Regions from separate parts of the Paenibacillus sp. Y930 genome, predicted to be linked through region 1. Evidence: predicted binding sites of a transcription regulator. Region 1 holds the regulator's gene; each other region holds the start of a gene.
The links. The regulator LexA, encoded in region 1, represses DNA repair genes until DNA is damaged. The targets are predictions, from matches to a motif close to CGAACATATGTTCG.

Region 1 (10,406 bases):
AAAAGCATCCGAGCTACACAGATCTGCAGCTCAGATGCTTTTTCATTAAGTAATTAAGCTAACAATTCAAATAAGTCATTCAAGCTAGTAATTGTATGTGTAGGAATAATATCATCATTGCGGTCTATACCGTGGCGATTAATCCAGACAGAAGTCATTCCAACTGTATTAGCGCCAAGAATATCCGTAGTTAATTTGTCTCCAACCATTATGCAGTCTTCTGCTTCTAGTTCCAAACGGCTTAAAGCATGTTGGAATATCGAAGCTCTAGGTTTGCCTTCCCCAAATTCACCTGAAATAATAATATGATCGAAATAAGGAATAAGCTGCGGAACACCTGCCAGCTTTTCACGTTGTAAATCAGGTGAACCATTCGTTAGAAGTAATAATTTATATTGATCCTTCAATTGATCTAATACTGCAAATGTTTCTTCATAGACGATAGGACGACTTCTGCGCTCTGCTGGGAACATTTCGCCTAATTTCTCACCTAGCTCTGCATTATCAATACCAAGTGCTGCTAGACCCTTCGTCCAAGCATTCGTACGATAGGAAGGTACAAATTGTTGAAGTTGACGGAATTCCTGTTGTTCTCCTTCAGCAAAACGAGCCCAAAGTCCTTCAAACGGATTAATACCGATCATTTTTGTGAACGGGAAAGCGTCAAAAGCTTCATAGATCGCTCTAGCTTCTTGGCGAACTGATTGTTCTAGCGCCTCTGGATCAACTCCAGTTTCTGCTTGGGCAAATTCACATGTAACACGAAATGCTTCTTTCACACTGCGATCATCCCACAGTAACGTATCATCCAAATCAAAAAGTACTGCCTTCTTCACGTCGGTTTCTCCCCTTAAGTCATGTTACTATCCCTATTCAAATCTATTCATACAATTTTTCTTTACATAATTAATAATCACTAGCTCTACTCTGTAAATGTAATGTCATGTTTCTCAGCAAATTTCTTTAATGCTACCGACATATCTTGCAATGGGAAACGATTAAACAGCTTAGAGTATGTCCAACTACTTCCATGGTTGGGAACGATAATGACATATCCACTTTGGATTTTAATTTCTTTAATAGCAGCAGCAAATAACTGCTTGTCCCCCATCATTCTGCGAGATTGAACATAGTCTTTTCCTATTGTTAGGTATGGTTTGCGGAAATAGAACAATGCTGCAAGTAAGAAGTAACTCACAATCGTTATCCAATACATCGTATTGAATTTAAATGTAGGATCCATCAGCATTAAAAAGTTGTACATACCAATAAATAGAACAAGTACTGCAGGTAAAATGTAATTTCGACCAGTGAAACGAGTTTCTTGTTTCTTCTCAACATTCATAACTAAATTTCCAGCACCTGATTTCTTGCGTGCTTTATTAACAGTAGCCATATTTTTCTTAACTTTTCTCTCCCAAGAACGCGACAATATAAATCCCCCTCTGAACTATTTGAATGAATATTTAGTTTAATACTGTTTTATTGTCACCTTGGTCATCATCATCAACTATCTCAATATTATCAAGTTGTTGTCTCATATTAGATCTAAAGTTGAGAAGATATTTTTTACGTAATTCTTCACGTTCCTTTGTCTCATCAGCTGTTAAACCTTCTGACTTATTTTTACGTGATAGCTCATTAATACGAGCAATCAATTTCTCCATATCCATTTCTTCCACTCCCTTCTAGCTAGCAATCCCATAATGTTGACATGAATTTCAAGGAGATGCAACTTCACATATTTCTTTGATTTTAGAACAATAATTTCATTATAACAAAAAAGTCTATAAAGTTGCATCTTCTATCGATGAACTTTACAGACTAATATTCAAAATCATTATAATGAAGGTAATATTAATTGCTGACCAGGAGTAATAGTCGCATTTTCTAACTGATTACGATCTTTAATAAGATATACAATATAGCTAATATCTGAGGTATTACTATAATGATGCTTTGCAATATCCCAAAGTGTATCGCCAGCACCTACAGCGATAATCGTTTCACCATCCATCAGTGAATCACCATTTGTAGTCGAAGCTGTAGCACTGAACAAAAACGAACTCATTACAATAAGTGCAGTTAACGTAAGTATAAAAAACCCTTTACTGATCATCGATACCTTTGGTAGAGAAAACCGAACAGACTGCTTATGTACTTGAGTGTCTCTCTTACTGTTACTGGAACTTATATAACTGCGATATGCATATGGATTATACGTTGACATGAAAACCATCCCCCAAACGTTTGTTCTGTTTTTAGAATACACGAACAGACGTTCCGTGTCAATGGATTCCAATAAAAATACGAACATATATTCTTGAGAACTTATGTTTGTGCGAACTCGAGTTCTATGTTATAATTTGCCTAATAAAATGTGGAGATGATCTTGATGAAACAAATATCAAAGCGACAGCTATCTATATTAGATTTTATTAAGCAAGAAGTTAAAGATAAAGGTTATCCACCATCTGTTCGCGAAATTGCGGAAGCAGTTGGATTATTATCAAGTTCTACGGTTCATGGTCATTTGGATCGCCTAGAGAAAAAAGGATTTATTCGCCGTGATCCAACTAAGCCTCGTGCGATTGAAATTTTGGATCAAGATACAGTTGAAGAAGATAGTAATATCATTCCTTTTCCAGTTAAGCATATTCCTGTTATAGGTAAAGTTACTGCTGGTATACCGATTACCGCTACAGAGAACATTGAGGATTATTTCCCGCTATCTACTAATTTTGTTAGAGATAATAATGTGTTTATTTTAAATGTTGTCGGTGAAAGCATGATCGAAGCCGGAATACATAATGGAGATATGGTTATTGTTAGACAACAACAAACAGCTAACAATGGTGATATCGTTGTTGCTATGACTGAAGATGATGAAGCAACCGTCAAAACATTCTACCGCGAAAAAGATCATATTAGATTGCAACCAGAAAATTCTTCTATGGAGCCAATCCGATTGCAAAAAGTAACTATACTTGGTAAAGTAATCGGATTATTCCGTGATATGCATTGATTATCTAATTCTCATTGTATGCATACTTTAATAGACCATCAGTTACTATGTAACTGATGGTCTATTTTTATGGAATTGATTATATGAAAAGTTTTAGCTTATGCTTTCGATGCTACTTTTCATTTTTCAATGAAAAATATCGAGATGCTATGAAAAGTTTTAGCCCTTGCTTACGATGTAACTTTTCATCACAGCATGCCCTATCTAGAAGAATATGAAAAGTTTTGGCTTATGCTTTCGATGCTACTTTTCATTTTTCAATGAAGAATATCGAGATGCTATGAAAAGTTTTAGGAGTGAGTAATTTGAAAAAATGGTTTATGTTATGTTCACTTTTGCTTCTGTTATTGTTAACTGCTTGCGGAACTGATATAACAGCTCCATCCGTTGTTGATCATTCAGTGATAGAACAATCTAAGCATGAAGATGTAAGTAGTTCCCACGAAGATGAGAACACGTCTCCAGTTGTCGAACTTGAGAACAATGTAGCTACTCCAGCGCCAAGCGTCACACCAGTAACTACCACGCAAACGGAACCCGACGATTATGATTATATTCTTGAATTCCCTAGCGATAGCTATCCTGAAACCGCACTCCATATTTACAGCGCAATAGAAAATGGTCATTCAGATGTGTGTACTATCGACCGCGAAGGAGCAGATGAAAATCGTAAAAATTCTTTGGCAGGCATTGACACTATGAAAGGCTATGATCGCGATGAGTGGCCAATGGCAATGTGTGCAGAAGGTGGAAAAGGCGCTAGCGTAGCGTATATCAATCCAAGTGATAATCGAGGTGCTGGCAGTTGGGTCGGCCATCAATTATCTGCTTACGACAACGGTGAGAAAGTATTATTTATTGTAACAAAACCGAAAAATCTATTTGGCAAAAATCCTACGGATACAGAAAGTAGTGCGACATCTACACCATCGAATATTGTATATAAAAACTGTACAGAAGTTCGTGAGGCAGGTGCTGCTCCAATTATGAAGGGTGATCCTGGCTACTCTAAGAAATTAGATCGTGATGGTGATGGAATAGCTTGTGAAGTCTAGTAGTAATTATTGAAATTTTTCAATAATTTATAACCTATAATTTGATTTCTAAGAGGGTCTTGCATCATTGCGATGTAAGGCTCTTTTTTTCTATAATTCGAAAACTTTATTCCTCCCTCATACGTTTAGTATATAAGAGAACAACACACTGAATATTTAACCCATTCCTAATAAGTTAAAGCATACTTCTCTGTGTTTTTACGAAAGGCGTGAAGTCATGTACATCCCTGATCAATCAACGACTACAAGAATGGTTATAATCAAGCAGAAGAAAAAAAGAAAACGACGACGACTTTTCGCACTAATATTATTCATTGCAATGATCATTCCCTTTTTCAGTATCCAATCGAAAGCTGTCCAACATTTTATTTTACCATTATTCTCACAGTCTTCAGCGTTAACAGAATCTTTTCATTCAGAGCAAACGTCAGACATTACATCGAATAAACAGCCAGAATCTAACGATATCGATCTACCTTCTGTACAAGATCCCGACAATGATATCGATGAAAACGTTAATATTTCTAATGATCCAGCAACGTCACCAACACCTACAATATCGCCTGAATCTACACCTGAAAACATAGAATTACCAACGAGTACAGAGATACCTGAACAAGAACATAACAGTACAGAGCAAGAAACAACAAAAGTACCTACCGCTACAGAACCAGCACCAACAGAGCCTCCAACGGTTACTGAACCCGAATCTACCGAACAACCGATTCAACCATCTGATCCAGATGTTGCAACTAAAAAATATATCGCACTAACGTTTGATGATGGTCCCGATACAAAGTATACTCCTGCTATCTTAGATATATTAAAACAATATAAAGTAAAAGCTACTTTCTTTGTTGTTGGAACACAAGTAGAAAAACTCGGCTCCGTTCTTCAAAGAATTGTGGATGAAGGGCATGCCATAGGCAATCATTCTTATAATCATGCGGATTTGACTAAGCTTACTAGTAAAGAGATTGTTGCACAAATAGAGCGGACAGATGAGTTAATACAGGCTGCTATTGGTTTTAAGCCAGACTGGATTAGAGCGCCTTATGGAGCTGTTAATGATGTAGTTAGAGACGCTATGAAAAACGATAGTAGAAGTTTCGTGGGATGGAATGTAGACACTCGGGACTGGGCTGGAACATCAGTTGAAGAAATGAGGAAAATGATTAACGATGATACAAAGCCAGATAGTATCATTCTTATGCATTCATTTGGTGGTAAGCATATTAGCAATACAGTCGAACTACTCCCTTATATTATTCAAGATTTACAGGATAAAGGATTCACACTCGTTACTCTAGATGAGTTATATGGAACTAAGGCTTGAGCTTCAAGCCTTAGTTTTTTTCTATTATCTAATATAGATTAAAGAACCTATCACTCTGCATTAGCACTAATTATTTGCGTATAAGGAATTTCAACATTTTCTACAACAGCTACAATATAAGACGCATCCGTTTCATAAAGCTTCGTGCCCACTGGTAGCATATTAGCTGTTCCACTTTGGTATTGCTTTGCCTTTGTTGAAATTTTAGTTATTTCACCAATTTCCTTACCTAATGTGTATTCAAATTCACTCTCCCCTGTTCTAGTTGCGTTAACATAAAATCCCTCTTCATATTGGAAAAAGTCTCGATTAGGATTAGCTAACATCCCCTCAGCTGTTATTTCGTTAGATGTACTTGTAGTAATCGTCGTGACTTGCTGATATGCACAACTAGTAAGCAGCAACAAAGAAATAATAATATACAAAGCATGCTTAAGCCGAAAATAAACAAACACTTTCATGAATAACCCACCTTAACATTAATTTACTATATTTTACATTAACTCCTTTGAAAATACTATACTAAATTAACTTATGATTTGTACTTTCTTGATTTCCATCAAAATCTTCTTTTTATATTAATAGGCGAATGTCATGTGCATTATAGTTTCTAGACCATAGACTATTGTGAGTCAGATACTAAGGAGGCTAACAATGGAAAGTAATGGTTATGAAGAAATTTGTTGGAGTTGTATGAATAAATATGTCGGTATTCAAACTACAGACGGTAATTCATATGACGGATTTATTGCTCATGTCGATCAAGATTATGTCACACTTGCAATTCCTACAAATGAAATGGCAGATCGAATAAATGGTTTCCAAGAATATGAATCTACCTATAGACAGTTTGGTTTTCATCCCGGCTTTTTTCCTAGACGCAGATTTTTCCAGCGCAGAGTTCCGCTTTCGACTATCGGAGCTTTATTTTTACTCCCGTTTTTCTTTTAATCAGTCGAGAGGGGAATATCAAATCATTCCCCCTCTTATACTTAATTAATTAACTTCAAAGGGTTATATCCGTCTAGAGCAATTTCAATTAACTTTCATATAATAGTATTATCTGAATATGGAGGTGACTCCTATGGGTGTTGCTAGAAGAACTAAAGTTTTAAGAATTAGACCTGGGCAAAGAGTACTTGTAATCGCTAAAAAACATCGTCGTCATCATTCCTAAGTAAACTAATATGTTGTAAACAGGGCGCCTTATAACAAGGTGCCCTGTTAGGTATTTATCGACTATTCGTCAACTCCGCCCTGACGTCCCGCATAGTATGGCTGGCCGGGATCAAGATCAATTACTACGCGATGTGGAGCAGCCAGTGCATATTGATGCTCGCAACGCCAACGCATCTCCTCTGTAAAGCCTAACGTTTCGCCATCCGTAATAATATCGCCTTGATTAAACAAATAGTAAGAAAAATTCGTCAATATGTCGGCTACCTCAGAAGTATCCATATCATAGAAGTGGCATTGCACATCAGGAATGCCCAGTGCAGCGAGTCCAACGGAATCCATAAGACCTTCCTGACGGTTGCTTCCAGTGCCTTCAACATTATAAAAACGAATGTTCACTGCTCCGTATAAAATTTCTCCTGCATCAACAGCAGTCAAAAACATGCGCGGCTCAACCAACTTTTTGCTTTCTCTAAAATAAATAGCATCGCAAGGAGCAATTTCCAAAATTGCACGAAGCGCATTCGTATGTAGCTCCAATCTTCTCTTCGGTTCCAGTCCAGATGCCATCATATCAACGAGTAGTAACGAGTAGTTGCACTCCTGCAGAGTTTGGCCGGCTTCATTCCAATGCCAACTTTGCTGAACTGCTTCTTCATATTCGGATATCGGGTGCGGACTCATACCTGTAATACTTGTTTGCGCAGGCATTTCCCCTTCTGAATATTCCACCATATAATTCAAATGAAAAAAATGAAGCATATCGCCCTGCTCCGGCTGCTCATAGGGTTCCCATACGGCCAGCGAGCCGCTCTTGTTATCTTCATTTTGCGGTTGATCTGTTTTTCCAGTATATTGCTCCATTTTGGCATAAAGTAGTTCGCGATCAAGTAACGGTTTTTCTTTGTAGAGTAACTCAATCGCGTATACTCTCGCAAAACCGAAATCTTTCTGTTGTTCTATCATTTCATTCATAATGTACACTCCCTAATTTTATCTTCTCTTCTCGATCTTGCATTGACGCGTACAAGCTCCTCATCAAGTGTAAAGGATAGGCTTCCCTCCCGCCATCATACCTTTTTCCTATTTTCACCAATAATGGCACTGCCCCCCAACAAGAAAAACCCTCAATGCCAGTAGCATCAAGGGTTCCCCTAATTAGTAATGCGTCAAATACTGATCAAGTTCCCATTGGTGAACTTGGGTCCTATACATATCCCATTCGATCTCTTTCAGTTCATAGAAGTGAGCTAACGCATGGTCGCCCAGTGCGTCGCAGATAACATCACTACGAAGTAGCTCATTCAATGCTTCACGAAGATCGTTAGGCAGGCTGAAAATATTTTCATCTAGACGCTCTTCTTCAGACATAATATAAATATTACGGTCTGTCGGAGGAACTAAAGTCGTCTTATTACGAATACCATCTAGACCCGCTTTCAATACAACGGCAAGTGTCAAATATGGATTAGCGGCTGGATCTGGATTACGCACTTCTACACGAGTCGAAATACCGCGTGATGCTGGAATCCGAATCATTGGAGAACGATTACTTGCAGACCAAGCAACATAACACGGCGCTTCATAACCAGGCACAAGTCGCTTGTAAGAATTAACCGTAGGATTCATGATCGCAGCCATTGCACGGGCATGAGTCATAATACCTGCCATAAAGTGGCGAGCATCTTTACTTAAGCCTAGTGGATCACTTTCATCATAGAATCTATTTTCATTTCCTTCGAATAAAGATACATGACAGTGCATTCCTGACCCATTTGCACCATACAGTGGTTTAGGCATAAAGGATGCATGTAAACCATGTACACGAGCAATTGTTTTTACAACGAGTTTGAATGTTTGAATTTGATCAGCAGCGCGAATTGCATCGGCATACTTAAAGTCGATTTCATGCTGACCTGGAGCAACCTCATGATGAGATGCTTCAATTTCAAAGCCCATTTCTTCTAACGTAAGCACGATATCACGACGACAGTTCTCACCCATATCCATAGGTGCTAGATCAAAGTAACCACCATGATCATTCAATTCTGTTGTCGGATTGCCTTTTTCATCCGTTTTGAATAAGAAGAATTCTGGTTCTGGACCAACATTCATATTGGTAAAGCCCATTTCTTCAGCTTCTTTTAACACTCGTTTCAAAATATGACGTGGATCACCAGCAAAAGGTGTTCCGTCAGGCATATAAATATCACAAATTAAACGGGCAATACGAACTTCAGTTACCCAAGGGAATACAACCCAAGTGTCTAGATCAGGATATAAATACATATCTGATTCTTCTATACGTACATAACCTTCGATCGAAGATCCATCGAACATCATTTTATTATCTAGTGCTTTTTCAAGTTGACTTACAGGGATTTCCACGTTTTTCACTGCACCAAGCAAATCTGTAAACTGCAAGCGAATGAATCGTACATTTTGTTCTTCCGTAATTCGTCTAATGTCCTCTTTCGTGTAACCCATAAAATCATCTCCTCCAACTTTTCATATCGCCTTGATATAGCTCACTCACAAATGAAAAGTCACTTCGAAAGCATAAACCATACTTTTCATAGCTTCCTTGATATAGCTCTTCACCAATGAAAAGTCACTTCGAAAGCATAAACCATACTTTTCATAGCTTCCTTGATATAACTCTTCACCAATGAAAAGCACTAGCGTTTATGCAAAAATCTCGATAGCTGACCTTGAATGATAGATGTTTGACCTGGTCTTTTTTCTATCAATTGTTGCTTAAGCATACGATGAAGCTGAGTATCTGACATTTCACGACGCTTAACCTCAGATTGCTCACTTACGATCGTTGCTTCCTCGGATTCCTTAGAAACTGGATTCATCACTTGCTTAATACCAGCGATGTTAACACCTTTTTCAATAAGCGATTTTATTTCAAGTAGTCTTTCTACATCATTAAATGAGAATAAGCGTTGATTACCGCCAGTCCTTGCAGGAACAATTAGCTCATGCTGTTCATAATAACGAATTTGTCTCGCCGTTAGATCGGTAAGCTTCATTACAATACCTATTGGGAACAAGGCCATATTTCTACGAATATCGTCAGCCATATCGCACCATCCTTCCTGTAGCCACTTTACCATCATTGTAACTAGCTAGTATAAATATGTCAACCTGTGTAAGGTTTCGTTACAATCAAGCCCTTATCGGTCATTTTCGACAAAGAAGTAAGCAGTCCATATTTGACATGAGCATACGTTAACCCGCCTTGCATATAAGCAATATATGGTTCACGGATTGGGGCATCCGCAGACAATTCTAGACTTCCTCCTTGGATAAATGTGCCCGCCGCCATAATAACAGCATGCTCATATCCAGGCATGTCCCAAGGCTCTGGTGTAACATATGAATCGACTGCTGCTGCTTGCTGAATACCTTGCACAAATGCAATTAAATGATCAGCTTGTCCAAAGCGTATCGCTTGAATAAGATCCGTTCGTTTTTCCTGCCATGTGGGCTTTGTCTCAAAGCCAAGCTTTTCAAATAACGCCGAAGCTAATACACTCCCTTTAATGGCTTGGGATACGAGATGTGAAGCTAGAAATAATCCTTGATACATCCCACGCAGCGTCCCTAGCGTTGCCCCAACCTCACCACCAATACCAGGTGCTGTTAAGCGATACGAAGCCGCTTCTACATATTGCTGCTTACCTGCAATATAGCCACCAGTTTCAGCAATACCACCGCCTGGGTTTTTAATTAATGATCCTGCCATCAGATCAACACCAACTTCAGTTGGTTCTAGTAGCTCGGTAAACTCACCGTAGCAGTTATC
Region 2 (10,406 bases), on a different contig from region 1:
GATGTAACGGAGGAGCAATGGGATTACGTCATGAATGTGAATTTGAAAGGGATGTTTCTTTGTACGCAGCTCTTCATGCCACATATGATTGCTAATAAATACGGTCGCGTTATTAATGTTTCTTCTGTATGGGGGATGACGGGTGCAGCTTGTGAAGTGCTATACTCCACAACAAAAGGTGGCATGAATGCCTTTACTAAAGCATTAGCGAAAGAGCTTGCACCTTCGGGAATTACGGTTAATGCGGTTGCACCTGGAGTAGTAGAGACTGACATGATGAAGGATTTCAATATCGAGGAAAAAGAAGCATTGGAGCAAGAAATACCGATTGGTCGTTTTGGATCGACCGATGAAATTGCTTCCCTTGTATATTTCCTTTCCTTACCTGAATCTTCTTATATTACAGGCCAAATTATTAGCCCTAACGGTGGCTGGTTAACGTAACTGTTTATAACTTCCTATGTTGACATTGTTTGATCAGCATACTTATTGTGCAATTACACACAATAATACAGCTAGAGAACAATCAATGAATTTAGGAGGCGATTGAATGTCATCAGTACTTGATCAGTTTGAGTCTTGGAAAGATTTTTTGAAGGATCGCGTAGCACAAGGTAAAACTTTAGGATTGTCTGAAGAAACGATTTCTAATCTTGCTTATGAGATTGGTTCATTTCTCGATGAACGTGTCGATCCCAAAAATGATGAACAAGCGGTGCTGAAGCAATTATGGGATGTCGGTGACGAATCTGATCGTCATTCTATCGCCAAATTGATGGTCAAATTAGCAGAAAAATCCTAACGTTAACTTCACAGTTAAGATTTGCGAAAAGCCTCCCCAATTGGAGGCTTTTCTGTGATGTTGTAATAAAGTTTGCAGGAAAGTGTTGAATTTTGTAGAATAAATAATAGGTTGTAAATATTTTTTCTTATAGGTATAGGGTGGTGACAGTTTTGGAACACAAACAATGGTATATGGAGTATACAATACATAAGAACAGACCAGGTTTACTCGGTGATATTGCTTCTTTGTTAGGGATGCTCGAAGTGAATATTTTAACAATTAACGGTGTAGATCATCATACTCGAGGCTTACTTCTACAAACAGACGATGAGGAAAAAATCGAGCTTTTGGGTAAGCTATTAACGAAGGTCGATGACATCACTGTTAATAAATTAAGAGCTCCAACCATTGTTGACATTTTGGCAGTTCGTCATGGGCGATATATTGAACGAGATTCAGATGATCGCAAAACATTTAGATTTACTCGCAATGAGTTAGGTTTATTAGTTGATTTTCTAGGAGAAGTATTCAAGCGAGATGGAAATTATGTCATCGGATTACGCGGTATGCCTCGAGTGGGGAAGACAGAATCAATTATTGCAGGAAGTGTTTGCTCTAATAAACGATGGACGTTTGTGTCCTCTACACTATTAAGGCAAACGGTGCGCAGCCAACTTTCGGAACAAGAAATGGACCCTAACAATATATTTATTATTGATGGGATCGTCTCGACCATTCGATCTAATGAACGTCATTATTCTTTAATTCAGGAAATTATGTCATTGCCATCCACGAAAGTGATTGAGCATCCAGACATTTTTATACGGGAATCCAATTACGATTATAGTCATTTCGATATTATTGTTGAATTAAGAAGTACTCCAGATGAAGAAATAACGTATGAAACATTTACTACACATTATACAGAAGAATATTAATTTTGAAGGGAGGATAACATGTGTCTGAATTAGGTGAAGTATTAAAAAAGGCTAGATTAGAAAAGGGATTGTCGCTTGATGATTTACAAGATGTAACCAAAATCAGAAAGCGTTATTTAGAAGCATTAGAATCAGGAGATTATAATGTATTACCCGGAAAGTTCTATATTCGCGCATTTATTAAAAATTATGCTGATGTCGTTGAATTAGATGCCGAGGAAGTATTAAAATATTATCACGATGAAGTGCCTACGACAGATGAGGTTGTTAATGAACCGATCCCTGCACGTAAGCCGAAGAGAATGCGTTCTGCCTCATCGGAAAAGTTCGGAAAAATCGGATTTACAGCGTTGATGTGGTGTTTTCTTGGATTAATTGTTTTCGTCATTTGGTATTATGCTTTTAATAAGGAAAGTGAACCTGCCGATAATAACAATCTTAAGGGGATTACCGAAGATTCTGATATTGCTAAAATTACACCGACACCAACTATAGTGCCTACGTTAACACCAACGCCTATTCCTACTGTTGAACCAGTAACGATATCGTTTGTTGAAAAAGTTGGTAAAGATGATGTGTTTAAGATCAGTCCTATGAAAGACGCATACTCCTTACAACTAGTCGCATCCGGTGGTGCTAGCTGGATCGAAATATATGAAGGCGGAAAAAATGGAACGCGAATTCATTACGCTACAATGGCAGATGGAGACACCGTTAACTATAATGTTTCCAAAGATGTTTATATCGTAATGCGTTATGCGAGCTATATTGAAGCGACGATGGATGACGTCTTGATCGAAGATGGCGATGGGAACAGTGGAAATACACGCATACTATTAAAATTAGACACAGCTGCTGTAGAAAATACGACGACAGCTCAGTAGCTGTCGTCTTGCTTGATAATGAGAGGGGATTATTATGAGTAACGAAAGTTCATTTGATATCGTATCCAAAGTTGATTTACAAGAATTGAATAATGCAGTGACACAAGCTGAGCGTGAGATTGGAACACGTTTTGACTTCAAAGGCAGTAAAACGAAAATTACGATCGAAAAAGAAGAATTATCGATTTTGAGTGATGATGACAATAGACTTAAAAATACGATCGATATTTTAATCGACAAAATGGTGAAACGTAGTGTACCGACGAAAAATATGGACTATGGTAAAGTAGAAGGTGCATCTGGTGGAGCTGTTCGTCAAACGATTAAAATTCGTCAAGGTATTGAACAAGATATTTCCAAAAAGATCAACAATTTAATTAAAGATTCGAAGCTTAAAGTGAAGAGTCAAATTCAAGGTGATCAACTACGTATTACCGGAAAAAGCAAAAATGATCTGCAAGCTGTAATGAATTTATTACGTGGTGCTGAATTGCCTATAGATTTGCAATTTACTAATTTTCGATAGATAATAAAACCACATACATAGTAGTCATCATGAAGCTTGGCCTACGATATGAGAACTACGTGGCGCCGATGGGAGGAATTTTTTTGAATTTAGCTAATAAAATTACGATAGCTAGAATATTTTTGGTGCCTATCATTCTGTTTTTCTTGTTAGTTAATGTTAATTTTGGATCCTTTGTTTTATCGGATTTCACGATTACGTATGCGCAAGTTATTGCTGTGCTCATCTTTATTATTGCAGCAAGTACGGATGGCGTAGATGGTTACATTGCCCGCAAAAACAAGATCGTTACTAATTTGGGTAAGTTGCTTGATCCTTTAGCTGATAAACTATTAGTTGCCTCTGTATTAATTGCTTTAGTTGAAATGGATAAGTTAAGCGCCCTAATTGCTATTATTATTATAAGTCGTGAATTTGCGGTTACTGGTCTCAGACAAATTGCTTTACTGGAAGGTAAAGTTGTTGCTGCAAGTACGTGGGGTAAATGGAAAACGGCCATTCAAATTACAATGATTATTTCCATTCTTTTGAATAACTTCCCATTTGCACTTATAGACTTCCCATTTGATGTTATTATTTCATGGGTTGCAGCTGCAATTACGCTCTATTCAGGTATCGACTATTTTATAAAAAACAAATCATTAATTCCAGTGGAATAATGTAATGCACCTCTTCGGAATATAGAAGGGGTGCATTATTAGATTTGTGTACGATTATCCGAACAAACAGATGAAGAGGTGTATTGATGAAGGCTGAAATTATTGCAGTAGGCACGGAAATGTTAATGGGGCAAATTGTAAATACGAATGCGAGAGATATTTCGTTGAAATTAGCGGAATTGGGAATAGATGTGTATTATCAAACGGTTGTAGGAGATAATGCCGACAGAATTCGTGCAGCAATAGAAATCGGTCGCTCGCGTGCTGATCTACTACTGTTTACAGGGGGGCTTGGTCCTACTCAGGATGATATTACGAAGGATATCCTCGCACAATATTTAGGTAGAGAGCTTGAAATACATTCTCCATCAATGGAAACGATTGAACATTTGTTTTCATCGCGTGGTCTAGATATGGTACAAAGTAATGTGCGCCAAGCGCATTCCATCATTGGAGCGACGCCATTGCATAATGCAGCGGGTCTTGCTGTCGGCAATGCTTTAGCTCAAGATCATACGCTGTATGTGTTGTTGCCAGGTCCGCCTAAAGAAATGCGGACAATGTTGAATGGTCCTGTTGTCGATTGGTTACGTACCGTTATGACCGATGAGAAGCCTTTATATAGTCGCCTTCTGAAATTCGCAGGTATTGGCGAATCTAATCTTGAAGCAGTACTGTTGCCTTTAATTGAGACTCAAGTTGATCCCACGCTTGCCCCATATGCGAAAGAAGGCGAAGTTTCTATTCGCGTATCAACTAAGGCTAATAGCTTGGATGAAGCAAACCGTAAAATCGATGAGACCGTTGTCGCAATTGATAAACTCGTAGGGGCGCATCTATACGCACAAGAGGATATTCCGATGGAAGTAGAAATCGTACATCTTCTGCAATCTAAGAAGTTGACGATTGCTTCTGCTGAAAGCTGTACAGGTGGATTATTCTCTTTACTGATGACGAAAGTGCCAACAAGCTCCGATTGTTTTGATGGTGGCATTGTAACGTATACGAATGATATGAAGCAAAGATTGTTAGGGATACCAATGGAACATCTAGAAGGAGAGTCTGCACCAGGAGCGGTTAGTACTTCGACTGCGCAACTAATGGCGGAGCGTGTACGCGAACTGTTGGATAGTGATTACGGCGTGTCTACGACGGGCGTAGCGGGTCCTGGAACTGCGGAAGGCAAGCCTGTCGGTATGGTTTTCATTGGGATAGCGGCACGAGGCAAGGAAACGAAGGTGTTTCAATTATCTTTGAGTGGTGATCGAAGCTCCATTCAATTGAAAACGGTGAAGAGCTTACAGTACCGACTATGGCAAGCGATTAAGGAATAGGGTAGTTCAAACAGCCCGTTTTTTGAACATGCAATATAATTAAAAGTTATTGTGAAAATTAGCTTGTTCCAAAATCTGTTAACGATTATAATGAAGTTAGTTATGGAAGAACCGTAGCAAAGATCACTCTTTGCCACGGTTCTTTTTCGTTATTCGGAGCAGAAGAAGTGGCTTTAGAAAGCGAGGTGGGAAAAACACGAATGTATGTTCGAAAAAAAGTGTTGGCAAGCGAGCAGAAAAAGGGTATCATAATATTATAAATATTGAAGGATGTGGATCTAGTGAGTGATCGTCGTGCAGCGTTAGATAACGCTTTACGTCAAATTGAAAAGCAATTTGGCAAAGGCTCTATTATGAAGTTAGGTGAATCTACACATATGCAAGTAGAGACTATATCAAGTGGTGCACTTGCTCTTGATATTGCTTTAGGAATCGGTGGTTATCCTCGTGGTCGTGTTATTGAAGTTTACGGTCCTGAGTCTTCTGGTAAAACAACGGTTGCACTACACGCGATTGCAGAAGTGCAAAAAGTTGGTGGACAAGCAGCATTTATCGATGCTGAGCATGCTCTTGACCCTTTATATGCTAGCAAACTTGGTGTTAACATTGATGAGCTATTACTTTCCCAACCAGACACTGGTGAGCAAGCGTTAGAAATTGCTGAAGCGCTTGTTCGCAGTGGTGCAGTTGATATTATCGTTATCGACTCGGTAGCTGCGCTAGTACCGAAAGCAGAGATCGAAGGCGATATGGGTGATTCACATATGGGTTTACAAGCGCGTTTAATGTCACAGGCTCTTCGTAAGCTTTCAGGTGCAATTTCTAAATCCAAAACAATTGCTATTTTCATTAACCAAGTTCGTGAGAAAATTGGCGTAATGTTCGGTAACCCAGAGACAACTCCTGGTGGACGTGCCTTGAAGTTCTATTCCAGTGTTCGTCTTGAAGTTCGTCGTGTCGAATCATTGAAACAAGGTAACGATATCGTTGGTAACCGTACTCGTATAAAAGTTGTTAAAAACAAAGTAGCTCCACCGTTCAAACAAGCAGAAGTTGATATTATGTATGGTGAAGGTATCTCTAAAGTAGGAAGTATTATCGATATCGGTGTAGATATGGATATTGTACAGAAGAGTGGAGCATGGTTCTCTTATAGTGGGGAACGCTTGGGACAAGGTCGTGAAAATGCGAAGCAATATTTGAAGGATCATCCTGAAGTATCGCAAACGATTGAAACTCAAATCCGTGCAACGTACGATCTTAATAAAAATCCTAATATGGATTTAGCTCACGGTAAAAATGAAGACGACGATTTTGATGAGGAAATTTAACCATAATTAATGGAATCGCCGTTCTAATATAGAGCGGCGATTTTTATATTGAATGAGCTTACGAAGTAACTTTTCATTAGCGAGAAGATGAATCAAGTAGCAAATGAAAAGTTTGGTATATGCTTACGAAGTAACTTTTCATTAGCGAGAAGATAAATCAAGTAGCAAATGAAAAGTTTGGTATATGCTTACGAAGTAACTTTTCATTAGCGAGAAGATAAATCAAGTAGCAAATGAAAAGTTTTAGGAGGTTTTGTTATAGATGAGCGAAATACATTCTGCTCTGGAGCATATTATTACTGCTGTGAAAGTAGATCGTAAAAAGAATAAAGAGTATATACTCTCCATAGAACATATAGAGGAACCAATTGTCGTACACGAGGATATGTTCATAAAGTATCGATTAATGAAGGGACAATGTTTAACATCTTCATTAATTGCCGAGATTATAGAAGTGAATGGAAAATATATGGCATATATTAAAGCTATTCGTTATCTTGGAATAAAAGCACGATCAAGTAGACAAATTGCAGACTATTTGAAACGACAAGAATTTAACGACGAACATATTTCGCATGCACTAGAACGTTTGCAAAAGGACGGCTATGTGAATGATGAGCAATATGCTATTGCTTACGTACAATCGAAAACTAGAATTCAGGGCAGTGGACGAGTTAAAATTGCTCATGATTTGAAAAATAGAGGAATTTCACAAAGTGCTATCCAAATGGCATTGTCTGAGCTTGATGAAGAGGAAGAATTTGAAGCTGCATGTCGCGTAGCAGTTAAGAAACTTCGAAGTTTGTCGGGTGAGGAACGCGAAGTAAGAAGAAAGCTGCAACTTTTTCTTCTACGCAAAGGAAATACGAGTACATTAATCAGAAAAGTGATGAACTTCGTAGAAATTGAGCAGAAAAGTAATAGTGAAGAATAGATTAATAGGGAATTGCTTGACAATTGAATTTGCGAACAGATAAAATGAAGTAGTATTCCTTCAAATTTTGTTTCAATCTAACTTCCAAGAGTTGATGCAAAATGTTTATTTATTCGTCAAATGACGTAATTGAGACGGTATGGAACCGATTAAAACACAATAACATCCCAAGCAATGCCTTGGTGTATGCAACAAGGAGGTGAACAAGATGAATGAGATCATCTGGATCTTGATTGTTATCCTTGTTGGCGCAATTTTCTTTGGGATTGGTTACAAGTTACGAAAGTCGATTGCTGAAGCTAAAATTTCTAGTGCAGAGCAAGCCGCAGTTCAAATTGTCGAACAAGCTAAAAAAGATGCGGAAGCTGTCAAAAAAGAAACGGTGCTAGAAGCAAAAGATGAAGTCCATAAGGTGCGTTCAGAGGCTGATAAGGACATTCGTGAGCGTCGTAACGAAACACAACGTTTAGAAAGAAGATTACTTCAAAAAGAAGAATCTCTTGATAAAAAGTTAGAAGCACTTGAACGCAAAGAAGAAACTGTAGTCAGCAAGGAGAAACGAATTGAGGAAACACAGGAACAAATCGATTCGCTCTACAAGCAACAGCTCAGTGAATTAGAACGTATTTCCAACTTAACGATGGAAGATGCGAAAGCAATTATTCTATCTAATGTTGAACAAGAGGTACGACATGAAACAGCACAAATGATTAAGGATATTGAACAACAGGCTAAAGACGAAGCAGATAAGAAAGCTCGTAACATCATTTCTCTTGCTATTCAACGTTGTGCTGCCGATCACGTCGCTGAAACGACGGTATCTGTAGTAACACTTCCGAATGAGGAAATGAAGGGGCGGATTATCGGTCGAGAAGGTCGTAATATCCGTGCACTAGAAACATTGACTGGTATCGATCTAATTATCGACGATACACCGGAAGCGGTCATTTTGTCTGGCTTTGACCCTATCAGACGTGAAATTGCTCGCACTGCTCTTGAGAAACTTGTCGCAGATGGTCGTATCCATCCTGCTCGTATCGAAGAAATGGTCGAAAAATCTCGTAAAGAAATCGACGATCGTGTTCGCGAATACGGTGAACAAGCTACATTTGAAGTTGGTGTTCATGGCTTACACCCTGATTTGATCAAAATTCTTGGTCGCTTGAAATATCGTACAAGCTATGGTCAAAATGTACTGAAGCATTCAATGGAAGTTGCTTACTTAGCTGGTCTAATGGCTGCTGAGTTAGGTGAAGACATTACGCTTGCGAAACGTGCTGGACTATTACATGATATCGGTAAAGCGCTTGACCATGAAGTAGAAGGCTCACACGTTGAAATTGGTGTTGAGTTAGCTAAGAAGTACAAAGAGCATCCAGTTGTTATTAACAGTATTGCTTCTCATCATGGAGATACTGAAGCGACATCCGTAATTGCAATGCTAGTTGGTGCTGCAGATGCATTATCAGCTGCAAGACCAGGTGCACGTCGTGAAACATTAGAAACGTATATTAAGCGTTTGGAAAAACTAGAAGATATTACTGAATCCTTCGAAGGTGTTGAGAAATCTTACGCAATTCAAGCTGGTCGTGAAGTTCGTGTCATGGTACAGCCTGAGAAGATTGATGATACAGAAGCATTCCGTCTTGCTCGCGATATAACGAAAAAGATCGAGAGTGAGCTAGATTATCCAGGACATATTAAAGTAACGGTTATTCGTGAAACACGTGCCGTTGAATATGCAAAATAACGATGAATTGTAATAGAGAAGTGGCTGATTCCAGCCACTTCTCTATTTTTCAGCTTATTATTAAAATGAACAACAAAGGTAGGTACACAATGAAAGTTTTATTTATCGGCGACATAGTAGGAAGTGTAGGAAGAGAAGCGGTAAGACAAGTGTTACCTGCGCTAAGAGATAAGTACAATCCCCATATTATCATCGCTAATGGTGAAAATGCTGCTGCAGGCAGAGGGATTACTCGCCCTATTGCGAATGACTTCTTTAATTGGGGAATTCATGGCATTACGATGGGTAATCACACTTGGGATAATAAAAATATTTTTGAGTGGATTGATGATGAGCCTCGTATTGTACGACCAGCTAACTTTTCAGAAGTAGCTCCAGGTAGAGGGATGACAATTATCAATGTACATGGCAAAAAGCTTGCAATTATAAATATCCAAGGACGTACATTCTTACCGCCAATCGATTGTCCATTCCGTACGGCAGATGCATTAATTGAAGAAGCAAAAGAAATTACTCCCCATATACTCGTCGATTTCCATGCTGAAGTAACGTCTGAAAAAATTGCAATGGGCTGGTATTTAGATGGTCAAGCTTCCATTGTCGTTGGTACGCATACTCATGTTCAAACAAACGACGATACGATCTTACCGCAAGGTACAGCTTATTTAACAGATGTTGGTATGGTAGGATCCAAAGAAGGGGTACTAGGCATGGAGAAGGAAGCTGTCTTGCATCGTTTCTTAACGCAAATGCCTACTCGTTTTGTTGTAGATGAAGGAAAGTGGCATCTGCATGGGATCATCGCTGAGCTTGATGATCAAACGGGGAAAGCTATCAAAATCGAGAAGATTCGCTTAACAGAAGAATCATGGCTGCTTATGCAATAAGCAGCTTTTTCCCTTTAAAGGAAGTTCAAAAAGCGGACTTTGATAACGATGATTAGGCTAACGTAGGTTATTCGAAAGCCCGCTTTTTGAACCCTTATAGGAAGAAGTAGTTCAATAGCAACTTAAACCCTTAATGAAAAGTCTGAATATTTAGAATGATAAAATTATTTAGGGAGGTATTATTCGCTCATACTCGAATAGTATTAATAAAGTAGAGTCTTTCAAACATTCTAGGGGAGGTACTTATCATGGATGTATTAAAAGTATCAGCGAAATCTAATCCTAATTCAGTGGCAGGTGCGCTTGCTGGTGTATTAAGAGAACGTGGTGTAGCCGAGCTACAAGCGATTGGTGCTGGTGCGTTGAACCAGGCAGTAAA
Region 3 (10,406 bases), on a different contig from region 1:
CAGGGGGCGGACCGCTTATCGATATTGGTGTTCATATGCTTGATTTGGCACTATATCTAATGGGTAATCCGAAGCCGGTTTCAGTATATGGCGCAACCTATGCGGAGTTTGGTCCAGTGCGTAAGGGGATTGGAACATGGGGTACCCCCAATTGGAATGGAACCTATGATGTAGAGGATTTGGCAACAGCGTTGATTAAGATGGAAGATGGCAGCACGCTATCACTTGAAGTGAGCTGGGCGGTGCATATGGACACGGATAATAGTCCATTTATCCATCTGATGGGCTCTGAGGGTGGAGCTAGCTATCAAGGTGCTAAAGGCAAGTTTTTAACTGAGAAATTCGATACTCCAATCGAGACAGATCTGATTAAGCCTGACAATGATGAAGGCGAACGTGCTCGTATGAGCCGCCACTTCTTAGCCTGTATTCGTGAAGGTAAGCAACCAATTACATCAGTATGGAGTGGATTTACGAATAATCTTGTACTAGATGCGATCTATGAATCATCGCGAACAGGCAATGAAGTGAAATTGAATTGGGAACTTGACTAAATTTACAAAGGGAGATTTCAAATTATGCTTAGAGGCTTATCAAGTGCAGGACTAGGAGCGTTGGAAAGTACTGAGCAGTTGATCCAATTAGCAGGAACATATGGCTTTGATGTTGTAGATATCGAGGCGGAGTCATTGATTCAGCAATATGGAGTAGACAAGTCAAGGGAGCTATTGACTCAGAATGGTGTTGGCATCGGTTCAATTGGTTTGCCTGTAGAGTGGAGATCAACAGAGGAGCTGTTTGTACAGGGGATACTTAAGCTAGCAAAAGCAGCAGAAGCAGCGTCTACACTAGGCTGCTATAGCTGTTGCACCTATATTCTTCCTTCGACGGACATAAAGGCTGCGGCATTTATGACGACTGCTATCCGCCGTTTACGTACATGTGCACAAATACTTGGCGCATATGGTATTAGACTAGGGCTGGAATTCGTCGGTCCACACCATCTACGTACAAACTGGGCTAATCCTTTCATTTGGACAATGGAGGAGACACTGGCTTTAATCGAAGCGATAGATGAAAAAAATGTCGGCCTCTTGTTTGATTCTTATCACTGGTACACCAATGAAATGACGGTGGCGGATATTAAGTCGCTAAGGTCTGAACAGATTGTGCATGTTCACATTAATGATGCGGACAATGTACCGGTATCGGAGGCACTTGATAACGGGCGACTATATCCGGGTGAAGGCGTTATTGATTTGGTAGGCTTTCTGAAGGGGCTTCAAGCTATTGGCTATCAAGGGGCGATTTCTCAGGAAGTATTGACGGCAGAAGCTCCAACGGAGTCTGTAGAAGCACTTGTACTTCGCTCTAAGCGGGGCTTTGACAAAGTTTTCGCTGAAGCAGGAATATAACAGATATAGGAAAGATTCGCATAATCGAAATTAATCGTATTTTCATACAGTAGTAGAAAAAAACGCCTAAACCCTTGTATTTACTAAGGTTTAGACGTTTCTTCTATATATACAATCTCTCATCATTAGTTCTAGTGTAAAGTCGCATTTTTGGTATATAGTTACTAAATTCCAAACTGGTCGACACTAATGCGAGTTCTAATTTATCGTCAAATACATAAGTATTCTCCGGAAAAGATTCATAATGATTCATAAATTTTGTGAAAGGCAATTGAAACAAATAGTAACTTCCAAGTCCATACATACCTACGTAAGGATCTTCATAATCCCACCCTACATAAACATTACCCGTGAAGGGAGGGGAATGTAATAAGTCATCTTTTGTGACAATATCCCACTCATAGGGCATTGCTGACCAGACTGGCCAATTTTTGTTTGCTAAGTATCTTTCATATCTATGAGACTTAACATTGCAAAATGCTTGAAAGAAAATTTCCTTTAGAGTTGTTGAGTTAGATTTACGCAATCTAACAAATCTATTATAAAAATCTCTCTCACTGAATGTTGGAAGGTTCATATTTAATTCTCCTTAAATATTTTTAATCTAATCCCTAACCTTCTCATTGTTGCTACAGTACGAATCTTATTAATTGCTAATGTTAGAATTATTCAGTATATGATCGTTAAACTCCTGCAAAATATTAGAAAAAATACAATTAGTAACTTATATTGAGATATGATTATGCTAATTAGTTGAGGGGGTTGAATAAATGTAGCTTGTGTATTATAGCTAAGAAGAAAGGTTCATTCCATGAATCAGAATGGACCTTTCTATTTATATGATATCTAATCAAGTAGTTTGATCTTTCATATGAGGACAGTAAAGATCCATAAGTCTTACCGTTTCTTGATCCAGATTTTGATCTCTATCAACTAATTGCTCACTTACTTTTTTGATTTTTTTCTCAGACCAGTTTTGTCCGAATTTGAACTTACTCGTCATCGTTTCCACACGAATTTTAACGATGGCAGCAGCCGTGACCTGTTTTGCATATCCTTGATCGGAAGGAATAATTGCATCGTAGCCGCCTTCTGGCTGTAGCTTTTCCATAAATGCAGTAAATACATCACATTTCACTTGAAGATCATGAACAACTTCAGCTTGACCTCTAAATAGTACGGATTTGAAAAATGCGGTTGCAGGACAAGCATATTTTGGATCATTCATATAAGAGGGGATGATCGCGTATTCTTTGGCCACAGAGAAGCTGACCTTTGAATTGGCTGCAAGAGTAGACATTTTCTCACCGATTTTACTTCCATGAAAATAAATATCTCCGTTGTAATATACATAGTTAAGCGGTGTAATGTTGGGATAGCCGTCTTCTCCGATCGTCCCCAGGAAACCAAAAGTCATTTCTTCAAGAAAAGCAATGACGTCCTCGATATTTTCATCACCCATAGCAAACTCTTTTCTTCTCACGAACAATCACCTCTACATTAGTAATGAGATTTATTGTATAACTAGAAGAGACAATTAAAAAGGTCCAATTTATAATCTTTTTACTGTACCACTTTAGAGGAGTGAGCAAGTTGGAGCTATATTTGCCTTATTATAAATATTTTGAGCAGTATGGTCACAAAAGTGATGCTTTATTTCATGCGTTGAAAGCAGGGATATTGAGTGGCACTATTTCAGCGGGGACGAAACTCCCTTCGAGTAGACAATTGGCTTCGACATACGAATTATCTCGTGGCACCGTTAATGTAGTTTATGAGCGATTGCATTCGCAAGGGTTTGTTCGAAGTGTAATGGGAAGCGGGACATTCGTTATCTATCATCAACTTGATGTTAACGATAGTTCACTTAAGTTGCCTGTAAATGATGCTGAATTGTCAGATTGGGGCAAACGTTTAGTAGAAATTGAACTTCATCGAGGAGAAGTTTCGCAAGTTCAACGTGGAAGTGCTGATCCTATATCCTTCACTTTAGGACAAGTAGACGTAAGACATTTTCCAGTTCATGAATGGAATCGACTAATGTTTGGGCAAGTGCGAGAACAATATAAGAAGGAAAGTATCGATGCCTATTCTTCAGAGGGACATGCGCCATTGCGAGAAAGTATCGCGCAGCATTTACATACATTTAGAGGGATAAACGTTAATGTTGACAATGTTGTTATTGTTAATGGTTCTCAGCAAGCGATCGCTTTAATCATCCAATTGCTAATTAATGAAGGTGATGCTGTAGCAATGGAAAATCCTCATTACGTTGGGTTACGCAATGCTGTGCACTCTGTTGGAGGGAAGGTTCATGCTTTTCCTGTAGATAATGAAGGGATTGTATTTACTACTAGTACAGCTTGCTCATACAAACTATTAATTGTTACACCCAGCCGTCAATTCCCGAAAGGTGTTGTTCTTAGTATGGAGAGAAGACAACAGCTTTTGCAGTGGGCTGAGGAAAATAATGCATACATTATTGAGGACGATTATGACAGTGAATTTCGCCATTATGGAAGAGCGAATGAACCGTTAAAGTCTTTAGATCGGAATGGAAGAGTCATCTATATCGGCACATTTTCAAAAACTATGATGCAAAATATTAGACTTGGCTATGCTGTATTACCAGATGCATTGAAAAATTGGTTCACGATTGCTAAGAAGGTGTACGAAAGACATCCTAGTTCCATTATTGAACAACGTGCACTTGCGGACTTTATGAATACGGGGTTATATGATCGACATATTAGACGGATGAAGCGGATATATCGTAAAAAAGCGGAGCTATTATTAAAACTTCTAATGGAGCAGATGCAAGATATTTTAGAGCTTTATCCAATCGATGCAGGCTTACATATTTATGCAAGATGGAAAGGGACGGAAGTGGAGTTTGAGCCGTTTCTAAGACGTTGTGAACAATTGAATGTGCAGGTAGCAGATGTAAGAGGGTCTTATCTAGGGGATAGTGAACAAGCGTTTTGTCTAGGTTTTGCTCATCTAGATGAGCAGCAAATTACGGATGGTGTCATGCGCATGGTAGAGGCGCGGAGCAATGTTGGGGTTGTCCAGAATGTCCAATCCAAATAAAAGTCCAACCAAACTTAAAACCCAAGAATGTTGGTTTAACAGCATTCTTGGGTTTTATTTATATCCAATCAAAAATGCGAAAACTAAGCAAGATTACTGTTCAAGCTAGTTTCAAACGTATCAATAATAACGAGGAAATGTTCTGCTTCGCGAAACACATGATCTGCTAGTAGTGGATGAATAATGCTTTTAATGCGGCAGGCTTCAATTAAGTCTTTAGCAGTCTTTTTGAAGTCACGAAGCGATGTAACGGACACTCTATTTTGATCAAGGAATTGATCAAGCAGCGGCACTGTTTGCGCTTGCGGACGCATCGAGCTTAAATCCTGTGCTTGAAATAGTAATTGGTCAAATTCCTGACTGAAGTTATTAGCTTGTTCTACGAGCTGACGCTCAGAAGGATCGAGTAAGTGACTAATGAATTTGGCGTGATCGGCCATGATTTTGAGGAAGAACACATTTTCATTGATGATCGCATCAGGTAAAGGCTCTAATCGTCCTGCATTTAATTCTGATAAGCGGTTTCGGAAATAATTAGCTTCCCTACTAACATGATCAACGAGTAGCGGGAAGTTATTGGCACCAGGTAACTGACATGTAACGATTAGACCAAGTACTTTTCTTTTGAAGGCCCAAATATAAGAAACGGCAGTATGGACGTCTTCATTGAATTTTCTAATTACATTAGGATCTGTTCCGAATGTAAGAGCATTAGCTTTATTTTCGATAGCCTCGAACGTGGAGTAAAATTGGTTCGCTTCATTAATCAATTGAGTATCGTCACATCTGAAACCTAATCTAAGAAAGAGCGAATGTTCCTTCATGATCCGTGACCAAAACCTTATTTCTTCCAAGGAACGAACGACAAACTGATCGGCCAATGACAACATCTCCTTTGTAAGTTCAATCATTTAAGACTATATGTAAAGGGATTTCGTCCTATGTCTGTCATCATTAACGATTCGAAGTGAAGATAACGAAATTGGAATTTTTTAAAAGTTGCATATATAACGTTTGTTTGGTGTATAATAAAATAAGAACAAGTGTTCGTAAATGGAGGATGGTGTTAGGGATGTCAACTCATGAGCGCTCTATACTCCTTGTAGACGGCCAATCATTTTATGCGAGTATTGAAAAATCTGCCCACCCCGAATACTTGACGAAGCCAATTGCTGTAGGCAATCCAGAACGTCGATCAGGCATAATATTAGCGGCATGTCCGATTGCTAAAGCACGTGGTGTATCGACGACTATGAGGGCGAGTGAAGCGCTAGCTTTATGTCCTGAGCTTGTTATCATCAAACCACGTATGCAACGTTATATTACAATTTCATTGTTAATTACGAGAATATTTGAGACTTTCACTGATTTGGTGGAACCATATTCTATCGATGAGCAATTTTTAGATGTTACCGGGTCTATGGGGATGTATGGGTCTGCCGAAGAGATTGCACGACAAATACAGCATAAAGTTATGTTATCAACCGGAGTATGGTCTAGGGTTGGAATTGGTCCTACGAAAATTTTAGCTAAGATGGCAACAGATAATTTTGCCAAACAGATGAGCGAAGGGATATTTCGTTTGGATCAAAGCAATATTGAGCAGCAGCTATGGCCTTTGCCAATCGATAAAATGTTTATGGTAGCATCACGTATGACCAAGCGATTTGTAAGGCGTGGGATTCATACAATTGGCGACATTGCAACAATGGAACTACCTGATTTCAAACGGATCATGTCTAAAATTATGGGCAAGCAAAGCGACATTCAAGCTGAATATTACTGGCAAACGGCTAGAGGGATTGATCCTAGTCCAGTCGTTTCATCAATATATGGAAAACCTAAGTCAATAGGTCATGGCAAGACGCTCAAAGCTTCGTTGTACAGCCAAAAGGAGGATATCGAGGTTGTATTACTCGAACTCTGCATTGAAGTATGTAGTCGAGCGCGGAGACTTGGATATCAAGGAAGAGTCGTAACCCTTGCTGTAGGCGAGACAGATGATAACCGGAGATATACATTTAATCGTCAAGTGACTTTATGTCATTTTACATCCATTACGCATGAGCTTATCACAGTTGTATCGCGGTTATTTAATGAAAATTGGAGAGGTTTTGCAGTGAGCCATATTGCGATATCGCTTACGCAGTTAACGGGAGACGATGCGCAGCAACTCGATCTATTCAATGATCGTGCTAAAGTATATGAGCTGGAGAAGGCTGCAGACCATATCAAAGATCGTTTCGGAGAAACTGCGATTATGCGTGCATCGTCTTTATTAGACGCAGGGGTAGCTCGTGAAAGAGCAGGACAGATCGGAGGGCATTTTAAATGAGTAAATTGGATGGTAATGAGCGGTGGAAGTCGAAAATGCTTCTGACCGAGCACAAGGAACAATATGATCAACGGGACAATAATAAATTAACGGGCAGACCTACGCCAGAAGAGCTGACGAAGATTCGAGACTATATTATACTGCCACATATGATTACGATGATCAAAAAGTGTATGGACGATATGGCACTCTCACATATTGCTTTAAAGGGAGTAGTTATGAGATGCTTAGAGACCATCATGTTCCGCGTTTCCGACGATTACTATGTGCTAAAGAGAGAATTGAAAAAACAAAACATAGAAGTAGTTAGTGAAGAGACGAATGATGGTATCCTTTATTTTCGATATTATTGTAGAGGATATGAAGAAAGGTTTGGCATTGTTAGAGAAGCAATGCGTTCTGCGATAAGCATTAGGATGACCAAATATACAGAGGAGCTTGGAATCAAACTGAGAACGGGGAAAGAGTAACATGGAGGAGATAGTATGGCAAAGTATAAGGGGACGAAACGACCTACTAGGGATGAAATGATTTTGGAGGATATGGGCGAGCGCCTAGTCGAAGCCTATCAAGAAGAAGTAGAGCTGCAGCTGGAGGTTTGGAATTGGGACGAATCGGTCATAGGGAAAATAGTAAAATTAGATTCACGAACAAGACTTGTCCACGTTGAAGGAGATGGCAAGCTAACGAAAGTGCCCTTCATGGATATTATGGAGATCAATAATGCTAACTAGTTTGAAACAATATAGATGAGCTTGTTGACCATATGGTAGCGAGTTTAAGAGAAAAATAAAAAAAGTCTTGCGTAGGGCGCGGCGTTGTGATATATTATTTCTTGTGCCGCGTCTCAGTAGCTCAGTCGGATAGAGCACTCGCCTTCTAAGCGAGTTGTCGCAGGTTCGAATCCTGCCTGGGACGCCATTACTATTCCATTAAAGATTATCATATAGAAAAAACGCCTAAACCTTAGCAATAGCAACGGTTTGGGCGTTTTTTATTTTGTGAGAATAAGCGAAAAATACGTTCGAACACGATGCTTTTCGGAGTTTTCTTGCCCATTTACTACACAAAGTCAGCTAAGCTCTCTTTAATGTTAAGTAACTCAGGCAACTTATCGAAAAATATATCAACGATCGCTGGATCGAAATGCTTACCGCGTTCTTCACGGAATAATGCTATTATTCTATCGATATCCCAAGCAGGCTTGTACACTCGTGCAGTACTTAATGCATCAAACACATCAGCGACTGCTGTAATTCTTCCGAAGAGGTGAATTTCTTCTCCTGTTAGGCCGTGAGGATAACCTGTCCCATTCCATTTTTCATGATGCTGCTCTGAGATAATAGCGGCGGTATGAAGCAGCTTGCGCTGTGATGATCCGAGTAGCTGCTGACCGATTAAAGTGTGGGTTTTCATAATCGTATATTCATCTACTGTGAGCTGATCAGGCTTGTTCAAGATATTATCTGGAATAGCTATTTTGCCAATATCGTGCATAGGCGATACGTCACGAAGCAACTCTGCCTCAGCTTGACTCAGTCCGCAGCCAAGCGCTAAAATATAGGAATATGCAGCAACACGCTTAACGTGATTAGCGGTTTCGCGTGAACGCAGCTCGCTAATTTCTCCCATGACGGAAATCATTTCGCGTTGTGTATCGATAATTTCTTGATGCAATAGAAACGTTTCTAACGACTTACCAGCATAAGAAGCTGCAAGCGTCAAATATTCTAAGTCTTGATCGGAAAAAACAGCGGCTTCCGTCATTTTATTAATTGCTTGATAGGCGCCGATAATTATATTGTCACTGTTGCGAAAAGGAACTGTAATCATTGATGTTGTGCGATAGCCAGTACGCAAATCATTTTCTATGTTGTGCCGCGAATCAAGATAAGCATCTTCAATAACGATAGGAATGCCTTGTGCGACTGCCGAGCCGACAATACCTGATCCGGACATAATTCTAATTTCATTAACGCCGTGTGCTACGGTTGTATAGAGTTCATTGTTGTCATGATCAATGAGCCAAACGGAGCAGCGATCAGCAAGAATCATTTCTTTTCCCATATTAGCCATTAGCATAAGCAGGTCTTGGAGATTGTGGGATGCAGGGATTTTTTCCACATAGCTGAAAATAATCCGCAGTAAACGTTCAGGTGTATGTTCAGTGATCACAATGCGTTCCCCTATCTTCTGCATTTTTTTCGACTACATACTACAATAATTCTCCAAAAAGTGATAAAATCCTGTTTATTACTAAAGAAAAGACAGTTGCCAGGTCAGTGTTCATGGTATAATTTGACGAAAGAAAAATAAAAGTCGTTTCTCAGCTAATCATTAGGTGGTGTTAATATTTCCGATAATAGTAATAAAGAACAGAACTTTTCTGAAAATATATTTTTATTTCCAGCGATGCTTGACCAACATCAAATTCAATTGACTAAGCTGCTGGAAGGTGAGCAGTTTGAAGAAGCCAAAGATTTATTGAAGTTTTTATTGCGCTGTCAAGGTGATGAACGTCAACATGCTATCGAGTGGGGAAATCTTCTTAATTGGCTAGAAGAATCGTTTCCGTCTGTCGATGAGGCAGATGGACTTGAGCATGAAGACTTAGAGGAACAATTTAGAAGAGCTGCGTTAAGTGATTATGGTTCTACTAATTCTACAGAAGCTGCGGCTAAACTTATGGAAACTCTAAAGTCGTCAATACCGATGGATCAGCAAATGCTCACGCTTGAGCGTGCAACGTATTTGGACGCTCCTGAATTAAATGAACAGTTGATTAATTGGCTCCAAGAGGCTACACTAACCTCTGCGGTACAATTTAAAGCATTACAATGCTTGAAAAAAAGAGGTTGCTCTGGTACCGTACAACTGAATCGCATGGATGAAACAGTACATCTTCTCATTGAAGAAACTCCATTATCAATGAATGAATTTCCGGATTCTGTCAATGCTATATTAGACAAAGCGATGTTAGCACTCGAACAAGTGGATGTAACAATGCCAATATTAGTTACTGAGCTATGGTTAGAATGTTTACAATGCATATATGGTACGCGTAGTTATGGATGGATGTTGAATGAAGAAGAGTACATTGAAGATTGCTTTGCTGCTGGATTACATCATACGATGCAACTCATTGTTTATGGGTATGCCGTGGATGACGATATCCGTGAAACATATGGAATTACGAATGAATATCGCTTCCGATATGAGCAAGCTAGTCGAGTAATTCGTGAGGTAGCTCTATACTTGCAAGATATCGATTAATTATTACCTTGAAAATAATGATTAACTTGTATATAATAGAGTGGTTTATTAGACGTGAAAACATACAATGCATGAGCATTTTGGAGGGGAAAGCATAAAATGAAAGCAACTTGGGAAAAAATAGAATCAAATACAGTATCAATCAACGTAGAAGTGGATGCTGAGAAAGTATCAGAATCATTAGATCAAGCTTTCAAGAAAGTTGCAGCACAAGTAAATGTACCTGGATTCCGTAAAGGTAAAGTACCTCGTTCAATCTTCGAATCAAAATTCGGAATTGAAAGCTTGTATCA

Region 2: recA (recombinase RecA) is a predicted target of LexA. The motif match lies at 5,323-5,336, and genes of this name have one in related genera.
Region 3: AC1TO5_RS04235 (DNA polymerase IV) is a predicted target of LexA. The motif match lies at 5,542-5,555, and genes of this name have one in related genera.

What each region holds. Positions count from the first base shown of each region.
Region 1 is NZ_JBXCIX010000006.1:98,867-109,272, reverse strand. Features, by position in the region: gene AC1TO5_RS17270 (HAD family hydrolase) at 54-836, opposite strand; gene AC1TO5_RS17265 (hypothetical protein) at 923-1,432, opposite strand; gene AC1TO5_RS17260 (DUF896 domain-containing protein) at 1,467-1,673, opposite strand; gene AC1TO5_RS17255 (LysM peptidoglycan-binding domain-containing protein) at 1,841-2,230, opposite strand; gene lexA (transcriptional repressor LexA) at 2,396-3,025, shown strand; gene AC1TO5_RS17245 (excalibur calcium-binding domain-containing protein) at 3,331-4,080, shown strand; gene AC1TO5_RS17240 (polysaccharide deacetylase family protein) at 4,298-5,416, shown strand; gene AC1TO5_RS17235 (hypothetical protein) at 5,467-5,877, opposite strand; gene AC1TO5_RS17230 (phosphatidylinositol kinase) at 6,071-6,367, shown strand; gene AC1TO5_RS17225 (DUF4261 domain-containing protein) at 6,656-7,567, opposite strand; gene glnA (type I glutamate--ammonia ligase) at 7,751-9,079, opposite strand; gene AC1TO5_RS17215 (MerR family transcriptional regulator) at 9,271-9,681, opposite strand; gene AC1TO5_RS17210 (methionine gamma-lyase family protein) at 9,741-10,406, opposite strand, start outside.
Region 2 is NZ_JBXCIX010000001.1:233,967-244,372, reverse strand. Features, by position in the region: gene ymfI (elongation factor P 5-aminopentanone reductase) at 1-444, shown strand, start outside; gene AC1TO5_RS01235 (DUF3243 family protein) at 551-802, shown strand; gene AC1TO5_RS01230 (DUF3388 domain-containing protein) at 955-1,722, shown strand; gene AC1TO5_RS01225 (helix-turn-helix domain-containing protein) at 1,743-2,606, shown strand; gene AC1TO5_RS01220 (YajQ family cyclic di-GMP-binding protein) at 2,641-3,132, shown strand; gene pgsA (CDP-diacylglycerol--glycerol-3-phosphate 3-phosphatidyltransferase) at 3,216-3,791, shown strand; gene AC1TO5_RS01210 (competence/damage-inducible protein A) at 3,878-5,125, shown strand; gene recA (recombinase RecA) at 5,407-6,456, shown strand; gene AC1TO5_RS01200 (regulatory protein RecX) at 6,719-7,390, shown strand; gene rny (ribonuclease Y) at 7,599-9,140, shown strand; gene AC1TO5_RS01190 (TIGR00282 family metallophosphoesterase) at 9,230-10,027, shown strand; gene AC1TO5_RS01185 (stage V sporulation protein S) at 10,276-10,406, shown strand, end outside.
Region 3 is NZ_JBXCIX010000001.1:883,086-893,491, reverse strand. Features, by position in the region: gene AC1TO5_RS04265 (Gfo/Idh/MocA family protein) at 1-554, shown strand, start outside; gene AC1TO5_RS04260 (sugar phosphate isomerase/epimerase family protein) at 579-1,415, shown strand; gene AC1TO5_RS04255 (hypothetical protein) at 1,519-1,992, opposite strand; gene AC1TO5_RS04250 (pyridoxamine 5'-phosphate oxidase family protein) at 2,266-2,898, opposite strand; gene pdxR (MocR-like pyridoxine biosynthesis transcription factor PdxR) at 3,009-4,505, shown strand; gene AC1TO5_RS04240 (DUF2935 domain-containing protein) at 4,589-5,386, opposite strand; gene AC1TO5_RS04235 (DNA polymerase IV) at 5,578-6,840, shown strand; gene AC1TO5_RS04230 (YhjD family protein) at 6,837-7,310, shown strand; gene AC1TO5_RS04225 (YolD-like family protein) at 7,326-7,574, shown strand; tRNA gene AC1TO5_RS04220 (tRNA-Arg) at 7,685-7,761, shown strand; gene AC1TO5_RS04215 (HD domain-containing phosphohydrolase) at 7,903-9,015, opposite strand; gene AC1TO5_RS04210 (hypothetical protein) at 9,253-10,113, shown strand; gene tig (trigger factor) at 10,213-10,406, shown strand, end outside.